One region of the Acerihabitans sp. genome, then DNA from elsewhere that is predicted to be linked to it. Evidence: predicted binding sites of a transcription regulator. Region 1 holds the regulator's gene; each other region holds the start of a gene.
The links. The regulator PhoB, encoded in region 1, activates phosphate uptake and scavenging genes when phosphate is short. The targets are predictions, from matches to a motif close to CTGTCATAAAACTGNCNNAT.
Positions count from the first base shown of each region.

Region 2: the regulator PhoB is predicted to act here: its motif matches at 1,832-1,851, upstream of pitA (inorganic phosphate transporter PitA).
Region 3: the regulator PhoB is predicted to act here: its motif matches at 1,723-1,742, upstream of ugpB (sn-glycerol-3-phosphate ABC transporter substrate-binding protein UgpB).

Region 1 is NZ_DASWOM010000128.1:39,431-42,712, forward strand. It holds gene VGC33_RS21050 (PstS family phosphate ABC transporter substrate-binding protein) at 1-234, opposite strand, end outside; gene phoR (phosphate regulon sensor histidine kinase PhoR) at 231-1,568, opposite strand; gene phoB (phosphate response regulator transcription factor PhoB) at 1,593-2,282, opposite strand; gene VGC33_RS21065 (exonuclease SbcCD subunit D) at 2,494-3,282, shown strand, end outside.
Region 2 is NZ_DASWOM010000064.1:94,245-97,526, forward strand. It holds gene uspB (universal stress protein UspB) at 1-174, shown strand, start outside; gene pitA (inorganic phosphate transporter PitA) at 256-1,761, opposite strand; gene VGC33_RS10685 (BaiN/RdsA family NAD(P)/FAD-dependent oxidoreductase) at 2,051-3,247, shown strand.
Region 3 is NZ_DASWOM010000064.1:124,611-127,892, forward strand. It holds gene livF (high-affinity branched-chain amino acid ABC transporter ATP-binding protein LivF) at 1-353, shown strand, start outside; gene ugpB (sn-glycerol-3-phosphate ABC transporter substrate-binding protein UgpB) at 1,832-3,136, shown strand; gene ugpA (sn-glycerol-3-phosphate ABC transporter permease UgpA) at 3,204-3,282, shown strand, end outside.

The sequences.
Region 1 (3,282 bases):
CGTGCCGGCGGCCAGCGCGGTTGCCGCCGTGGCCGATCCGCCCGCCTGGATCTGCACGCCGACATCCGGGAAGTCATGCCTGAAATCCGCCGCCCACAGCGCCATGATATTCGCCAGGGTATCGGAACCGCTGCTGGTAAGGCTACCCGACAGTACCGGCAGCGGCCGCGCCGCCGCGGGCAGGACCGCCAGTATCCAAAGCAGCCAGCCCAGGGTTTTTACCGCTTTTATCATCGGGATCTAATACGTGGTAAGTGAGTGGCGCTATTGTCGGTCAGGACGGCGGGTACAATCAACCGGTTGGGCAAGGTAAAAAAGAAACGGGTACCGGCGCCGGGTTCGCTGATGACATCAAGCCGCGCATCGTGATTGCCAAGGGCGTGCTTTACGATGGCAAGCCCGAGGCCGCTGCCGCCGGTCTGGCGCGAACGGGCCTTATCGACCCGGTAAAAACGCTCGGTCAGGCGCGGCAGATGTTCCGGGGCGATGCCCGGCCCGTTATCGCTGACCTGAAACTGCGCGCCGTCGGGCGTACGCTGCCAGCACACCTCGATACGGGTGCCCGGCGGCGTATGGATGACCGCATTGTAGATAAGGTTGGACATCGCGCTGCGCAGCTGATCTTCATTGCCGCGCACCATTAACTGTTCGTTGACCCGAAACACGATTTCATGCCGTTCCTGGCTGAGCGCGCCGGCGCTTTGCTGCAGGCGCCTGAGGATGGCGGGAATATCGATGCGATCATTGACTTCGCCCTGCGGCGCGGCCTCGATACGAGATAAGACCAGCAGTTGCTTGACCAGGCGCTCCATGCGCTGCGTCTGATCCTGCATGGTATGCAGGGCCTTGGCGCGGATGGCCTCATCCATATCCTGGTCGCTCATCATTTCCAGATAACCCTGCAACACCGTCAGCGGCGTACGCAGCTCATGGCTGGCATTGGCGAAAAAGTTGCGCCGGGCCCCTTCCAGCTGACGCATCTGGGTCACGTCGCGCGCCACCATTAACAGCTGATCGTCGGTATAGGGCATCACGCGGAATTCTACATAGCGTTGCTTGTTAAGCAGTAGCGTTAACGGCCGCTCGAAAGATCGGCTCTGTATATAGCTGTTGAATTCAGGATAACGCAGCAAGTTGAGGATATGCTGGCCGTTGTCTTCCGGCCAGCGGAACCCGAGCAGCTGTTGCGCCAGGCCGTTGCACCAGAATATATGGCCGTCGTCGGTCAGCATCACCAACGCATCCGGCAGGGTTTCGGCGCCGCTGCGAAACCGTTTAAACAGCGTGGCCAATTCCCGCCGCCGCCGCCGGTGGCGCAACTGCATCTGATGCAAGCCGTAAAACAGCGGTTCCCAGCTTCCCCGCCCAACCGGCGGCTTATGCCTGAGATCAACCCATAGCCAGCGCGACAGCCGCAGTTGGTAATAATAATTGCGCACCAGCGCCGCCAGCAGCGCCGCCACCAGAAGCCAGGCCAGATGGCCGACGAAAAGCGACAATAACAGGGCCGGCAGGCAAAACAGCCCCAGCTCAAGCACTATTTTACGCCAGGATAATCGTTCTAGCACCGGCAAAGCTCCCCTGTTACCGCGCTAATAGCGCGCGGAAAAACGATAGCCGGTGCCGCGGACCGTCTGCACCATCCGATCGTGACCGCCGGTTTCCAGCGCTTTGCGCAGCCGGCGAATATGCACATCAACCGTCCGGTCCTCAACATACACATTAGTGCCCCAGACATGGTTTAACAACTGTTCGCGGCTATATACCCGTTCGGGATGAGTCATGAAAAAGTGCAGTAGTTTAAATTCGGTAGGCCCCATCTCCAGCGCCAGCTCGTTGGAGGTCACCCGGTGCGACGACGGATCCAGGCTCAGCCCCTGCAGTTCGATTTTATCTTCCACCGCCATCGGCGAAATGCGGCGCATTACCGCCTTGATCCTGGCCAGCAGCTCCTTGGGCGAGAACGGTTTGGTAATATAATCATCCGCGCCCACCTCCAGCCCACGCACCCGGTCTTCCTCCTCGCCGCGCGCGGTCAGCATCATGACCGGGATATCGCGGGTGAGCACCTCGCGTTTCATATGTTTAATAAATTGAATTCCCGAACCGCCTGGCAACATCCAGTCGAGCAATACCAGATCCGGATAAGGCTCCGCCATACGGCTCACCGCCGCGCCGTAGTCTTCGGCTTCGATGGGCTGGAAGCCATTCTGTTCAAGTACGAAGCACACCATTTCACGAATCGGCGCTTCGTCTTCCACGACTAATATGCGTTTTGCCATTTTTTCCTGCCATTAATCTCTGCGGTTAACGTGCCCGGGCATTATGCGTCACTTTTATGACAGATTTATTAAAATCAGCCCATTGTGCCGCAAGCTTAGCGCATGGCGATTTTTTTCGGCTTGGGCGGCCAAAATTAAACACTTTCCGTCGGCATCGACCGGGCGAGGGTTTATACTCTCGCCCTGACTTTTGCACTCTCGCTGGAGCGTCATGCGGATCATCCATACTTCTGACTGGCATCTGGGTCAGTCGTTTTACACCAAAAACCGCGCCCGCGAGCATCGGGCTTTTTTGCAATGGCTGGTGGCCCAAGTGGAAGAGCAGGATATCGACGCGGTGATCGTGGCCGGCGATATCTTTGATACCGGCACCCCGCCAAGCTATGCCCGCGAACTGTTCAACCGTTTCGTGGTGGCGTTGCAGCCCACCGGTTGCCGGCTTGTCGTGCTGGCGGGCAATCACGACGCGGTGGCGACCCTGAATGAATCCCGCGCGCTGCTGGCCTGCATGAATACCCGGGTTATCGCCGGCATCCACGGCGAAGGCGCGATCGGCGGCCGGGACGATGACGATAGCGCCGCCGGTAACCCCGACGACGACAGCGGCGACCAAGCGGTTTTTGTGCTGTACGATCGTAGTGGAAAGCCGGGGGCGATACTGTGCGCTATCCCTTTTTTACGCCCGCGCGACCTGCTGACCAGCCGCGCCGGACAATCGGGCGATGAGAAGCAACGGGCGCTGATGGATGCCATCGCCGCCCATTACCAGACGCTTTATGACCGGGCGCTGGCCCTGCGCGCCCAACTGCCCGGCCGGCTGCCGATTATCGCCACCGGACACCTGACCACGGTGGGCGCCGCCACCACCGATTCAGTGCGGGATATTTATATCGGCAGCCTCGACGCGTTTCCCGCCCAGCTGTTCCCCCCGGCGGACTATATCGCCCTTGGCCATATCCACCGACCGCAGTGCGTGGGGGGACAGCAGCACATCCGCTAT
Region 2 (3,282 bases), on a different contig from region 1:
CAGCCCAGCAAGCAGCTCAGGCTGGTACGCTACATCATTGCCCAGCGATACCTCGATCATCACGATCCGGAGTTTATCCGCCGCTGCGAGCGGGTGCGCGGGCAATTTATGCTGACCAGCATGCTATGCGGACTGATCGTCGTCAGCCTGGTGGCCCTGGCCATTTGGCACTGATGGCTTAAACCGGCGCCCGGAAACCCGCCAATAAAAAAGGCGACCGCGGGTCGCCTTTTTTCACCGCGCGCGGCGGGCAGGCTAAATCAGTTTCAGCGCCAGCCAGTACAGGCCACCCGACAGCACGATAGCCACCGGCAGGGTCAGTACCCATGCCAGCAGGATATTCTGCACGGTTTTGCTCTGTACGCCGCCGCCGTCAACCAGCATGGTGCCCGCCACCGCGGAGGACAGCACATGGGTGGTGGAGACCGGCATGCCGGTGTAGCTGGCGGCGCCGATGGACACCGCGGCGGTCATCTGCGCCGAGAGGCCCTGCGCATAGGTCATGCCTTTCTTGCCGATTTTCTCGCCGATGGTGGTGGCGACACGCCGCCAGCCAATCATGGTGCCCAGCGACAAGGCCAGCGCCACGGCCACGATAATCCACAGCGGCGCGTACTCGACGGTGGCCAGTAAATCCTTACGCAGGGTGTTCAAAAAGCGCTTATCTTCGCCGGTGATTTGCGGCAGCTTGGCGGTCCGGTCCGCGGTATCGGCGATGCACATCAGCAGGCGGCGCACATGCGAGCGCTCAAACGGCGTGATCTTGTCGTAGCTCTGTAAATTATCCAGCAGCGATATGGCGCGGGTGATGGCGATAAGCGCCCTTGAGCTGTCGCAGTGAAACGCGGCCGGCGTGGACGGCAGGGCGTTGACGTCGGGCGCCGGTATCATCGGTGGTTCGATGTTTACCACCTCCGGCAGCGCCCCTTGGTGTTGGGTGTAAAATTGCTGCAGGTTGACGACCGCGTCGCGGGTACGGGCGATATCATAACCGGTGGAGTTCATGTTGACCACGAACCCGCCCGGCGCCACGCCTATCAGTACCAGCATAATCAGGCCGATACCTTTCTGTCCGTCGTTGGCGCCATGGGCGAAACTTACCCCGGCGGCCGACAGGATAAGCGCGGTGCGGGTCCAGAACGGCGGCTTGCGTTTACCGTCTTTCTTTTCCCGTTCCGCCGGCGTTAAATGGATGCGGCGGCGTTTGGGGGTGCTGCTCCAGTAACGGCGCAGGGCGAACACCAGCACGCCGGCCAGCACCAGCCCGACAATCGGCGAAATAATCAGCGACAGGAAAATCTCAATCAGCTTGGGGATATTCAGCGCGTCCAACACCGACGAGTCGGTTACCAGGGCGTTGGTCAGGCCGATGCCGATAATGGCGCCAATCAGGGTGTGCGAGCTGGAGGCCGGCAAACCGAAATACCAGGTGCCCAGATTCCAGATTATCGCCGCCAGCAGCATGGAAAACATCATCGCCAGGCCGTGGGTGGAACTGACGTTCAGCAACAGGTCGACCGGCAGCAGATGCACGATGGCGTAGGCCACGCTCAGGCCGCCGAGCAGAACACCGAGAAAATTGAAAATCCCCGACATGCCCACGGCCAGCTGTGAGCGCAAGGCGCGGGTGTAGATTACGGTTGCTACCGCATTGGCGGTATCATGAAAACCATTGATGGCTTCATATACCAGGACAAAAATTAATGCGAGCACCAGCATAAGACCGGTATGAAACTCCAGGCCGGTAAATAGATGTAGCATAAGGTTACGCCATAGAGTGGACATGAACGGGGCGCATTATCTGCGACAACAGGGCCGATGGAAAAGCAAAATATGCCCTTTTTATGACATTTTTATGTAGCCTGCAACAAGAATGAATCACTTTTATCCATAAAAACATAAAGATATGTCTGTTTACCGATTTTATCATCCTGTTACGTTGGCATAAGGCCACGGTGAACATTACAATCGGCCCCGCGCCTTGGCGCGCGACGGCCGCGGGGATACCCCTTTTGCGTGTTCATGTAAGCATAAGCAGAGAGAAAGCATGGTGGAACAGTTTGATGTGGTGGTAATCGGCGCCGGCGCCGCGGGCATGTTCTGCGCCGCGCAGGCGGGCCGGCTGGGCCTCCGGGTATTGCTGCTGGATAACGGCAAAAAACCGGGTCGCAAGATCCTCATGTCCGGTGGCGGCCGCTGCAATTTTACCAATCTCTACATCGAGCCGGCGGCCTTTCTCTCGCAAAACCCGCATTTCTGCAAGTCCGCCCTGTCGCGTTATACCCAATGGGACTTTATCGACCTGATGCGGCAATACGGTATCGCCTGGCATGAAAAAACCCTCGGCCAGCTGTTTTGCGACGACTCGGCGCAGCAGGTGGTGAATATGTTGCTCAGGGAGTGCGAACTGGGCCAGGTTACGCTGCGCTGCCGCAGCGAGGTCGAGGCGGTGGAAAAACGCGGCGATGATTTTTTCCTGACCCTGCCGGGCGGCGCCATCAACACCCCCCGCCTGGTGATCGCCACCGGCGGCCTGTCGATGCCCGGCCTGGGCGCCACGCCCTTCGGTTATAACATTGCGCGGCAGTTCGGCCTGCCGGTGATCCCCACCCGCGCCGCGCTGGTGCCTTTTACCCTGCATAAACCCCTGCTGGAGCAGCTCGGCGCGCTGTCCGGCATCGGCGTGCCGGCGGTGGTCGGCGCGCAAAGCGGCGTTTCTTTCCGGGAGAACCTGCTGTTTACCCATCGCGGACTGTCGGGGCCCGCCATGCTGCAGATTTCCAGCTATTGGCAAAGCGGCGAATTCTTGACGCTTGATCTGTTGCCTGATACCGATTTAGACGCCTTCCTGGCGGCGGAGCTGCGTGAGCATCCCAACCAAAGCCTGAAAAATACCCTGGCAAAGCTGCTGCCGCGGCGGTTTGTCGAGATATGGTTTGCCCTGCTGGCCATTCCGGAATGCACGTTAAAACAGCTTACCCGCCGCCAGCAGGCCGACTGGGTCCTGGCCCTGCGACAATGGCGGGTACAGCCGAACGGCACCGAAGGCTACCGCACCGCCGAGGTGACCCAGGGCGGCGTGGATACCCGCCATCTCTCGTCCAAAACCCTGGAAAGCCGGCAGGTGCCGGGGCTGTACTTTATCGGCGAGGTGGTCGACGTGATAGGCTGGCTGGGCGGCTATAACTTTCAATGGGCCTGGAGCTCGGCGTGGGCCTGCGCCCAGGCGCTCGGTACCGCCGCATAACATTGTTGCCGCCCGTTTTACCGCCAGATCGCGAT
Region 3 (3,282 bases), on a different contig from region 1:
TTGAGCTTTTTCCGCGGTTGCAGGAGCGGCGCGTTCAGCGCGCCGGCACCATGTCCGGGGGCGAGCAGCAGATGCTGGCCATCGGCCGGGCGTTGATGAGCCAGCCGCGGCTGCTGTTGCTGGATGAGCCTTCGCTGGGTCTGGCGCCGATTATTATCCAGCAGATATTCGACACCATCGAGCAGTTGCGCCGGGAGGGGATGACCATTTTCCTGGTGGAGCAGAACGCGAACCAGGCGCTCAAGCTGGCTGACCGGGGCTATGTGCTGGAGAACGGGCATGTGGTGCTGGAGGATAGCGGCGCGGCGCTGCTGGCCAACGAGGCGGTGCGCAGCGCATATCTGGGTGGGTGATGCGGGCCGATGATCCCGCCCTTGTTAAGGCTGGTAAACATCGCGGATGCATTTGAGGTATTCAATGCCAGGAATGTGCGTTTTTTTCCTGAATGCAATGGTGATGGGGCAGGTTTCGTGTGCGGCGAGCGGCGGGGGTGATGTTGCCTGGGTGCAGGTTGCGTGTGCGGCGAGCGGCAGGGTTTATATTGCCTGGGTGCAGGTTTCGCTTGCCATTTATTGGGTGGATATATGGATTGACGGGTGCCGGCAAGCGACAAGAAGGGTGGTTCGCGCCACCCTTCTTGACTTCCGCGCGTCCGGCAGGTCGTGCGCCGCTGCGCGGTCCCCGGCATCGCGCAGCCCGGCTTATGGACCGCCCGGTTAGCGCTCCCAGCGCTTCCGGGCTTTCGCCGCTCCCGGCGGCTCATCCAGCCGCGCAGCGCGCTGCCGGCGCACTCAATGCCGGCACAAAGTCAACACCATCGCCTGTTGGCAAACAGGACTTTTTAGGTTACTCGCGGTATGCGCTTACCGGGAAAACGGGAAAAATAGCAGTAATGATTTTCGGCTGACGGCAACAGGCTCACCCCTCAAGGCTCAAGGCTCAAGTCTCGAGTCTCGAGTCTCGAGTCTCGAGTCTAATGGGTTACTGCCGCGCATGTTTATGCCTGAAAGTTCACTGCTCACTGCCGCATGTTTATGCCTGAAAGTTCACTGCTCACTGCCGCATGTTTATGCCTGAAGGTTCACTGCTCACTGCCGCATGCTTATGCCTGAAAGTTCGCTGCTCACCGCCGCATGTTTATGCCTGAAGATTCACTGCTCACTGCCCTTGTTTATGCCTAACGGCATCGTTATGTGACCACGCGGCCTGCTTTCCGCTGTGCCAGCCGTATACCTACTGATTAACCGTATCTCGACATCAGGTTTGTCTCAAGCGGCAGCACCGTCTTTGCCGCATAAAATGCATTTTTAACCGCGACATAGGTCCCGGCATAAAGCGCGCTGACGACGCCAGTGACCCCGGCATGAGCCGCTGGGAGCGGCGAAAGGCCCGGTAGCGCCGGGAGCGCTAACCGGGCCGGTGCATCACGGGGGCATGGGTGGCGGAAGGCATCGCGCAGCGACGCGCGACCTGCCGGGCGCGGGGAAGTCAAGAAGGGGCGCGCGTGCGCCCCTTTTTGTCGCTTGCCGGCACCCGGCAATCCATATATCAACCCAATGAATGGCAAGCGAAACCCACGCCCAACCCACAGGCAGCCCACCGCAGGCCACAAGCGAAACCCACGCCCAACCAACATACCGCCCACCGCAGGCCACAGACGAAACCGAAATCCCCGCCGGTGCGGCATATTTTCGGCGCGCTGGGTGGGGAATTTGCCGCGTGCTGTCATCCCGCTGTCATAAGGGTGTTATTTTTCTGTCATTTCAACATGTCATGTTACAGGCCGATGAACTTTTCCGGCATTCAGGAGCATGGCATGTTGAAACATTCAATGAGTATCGCCGCCTTAAGCGTGGCGCTGACGTTGTCCTTGAGCACCAGTGCGCAGGCGGTGACCGAAATTCCCTTTTGGCATTCAATGGAAAGCGTATTGGGCACCGAGGTGGATTCCCTGGCGGCGCGCTTTAACCAGGAGCATCCTGAATATCATGTCGTGCCGGTGTATAAAGGCAATTACGAGCAGGGCCTGACGGCGGGTATCGCGGCGTTTCGTACCGGCACCGCGCCGGCGATTTTGCAGGTGTATGAAGTCGGCACCGCCACCATGATGGCCAGCAAGGCTTATAAGCCGGTTTACCAGGTGTTTGAGCAGGCCGGCATCAAGAATGACGAGTCGGCGTTTGTGCCCACCGTGTCCGGTTATTACAGCGACAGTAAAACCGGCCATCTGCTTTCCCAACCCTTCAACAGCTCCACCCCGGTGTTGTATTACAACAAAGACGCCTTCAAAAAAGCCGGCCTGGATCCGGAACATGCCCCGCAAACCTGGCAGGAACTGGCCGAAGCGGCCGCCAAGCTGCGCGCCAGCGGCATGGCGTGCGGATATGCCAGCGGCTGGCAGGGGTGGATTCAAATCGAGAATTTCAGCGCCTGGCACGGTCTGCCGGTGGCGACCAGGGATAACGGCTTTGCCGGTAACGACGCGGAGCTGATTTTTAATAAACCCGAGCAGGTGAAGCATATCCAATTGTTGTCGGATATGAACAAAAAAGGGGATTTCAGCTACTTCGGCCGTAAGGACGAGTCCACCGAGAAGTTTTATAACGGCTCATGCGGCATCACCACCGCCTCGTCAGGCTCCCTGGCCTCGATTCGCCAGTACGCCAAATTCAACTACGGCGTGGGTATGATGCCGTATGACGCCGACGTGAAGAACGCGCCGCAAAACGCCATTATCGGCGGCGCCAGCCTGTGGGTGATGAACGGTAAGGATGACGCGACCTACAAAGGGGTGGCGGAGTTCCTGCAATTCCTCGCCCGGCCTGATATCGCGGCGGAGTGGCACCAGAAAACCGGTTATTTGCCGATCACCACCGCGGCCTATGAGCTGACCCGAAGCCAGGGTTTTTATGACAAAAACCCCGGCGCCGATATCGCCACCCGCCAGATGCTGAACAAACCGCCGTTGCCGTTCACCAAAGGCATGCGCTTGGGCAATATGCCGCAAATCCGCACCGTGGTGGACGAAGAGCTGGAACGCGTCTGGACCGGCAAGGCCACGCCGCAGGAAGCGCTGGACAGCGCGGTTAAACGCGGCAACCAGCTGTTGCGCCGGTTTGAGCAGTCGCTGAAATAAACCAACGACGGCGGCCCGTCGCGCGCTGCGCGGCGGGCCAATTTTTGCATTGCGGGTTGGAAAGTTTATGGCTATCGCTTCCCATCGCGGATTCAGTCAACGCTGGCTGGCCTATCTTCTGGTGCTGCCGCAGTTGGTGATTACCG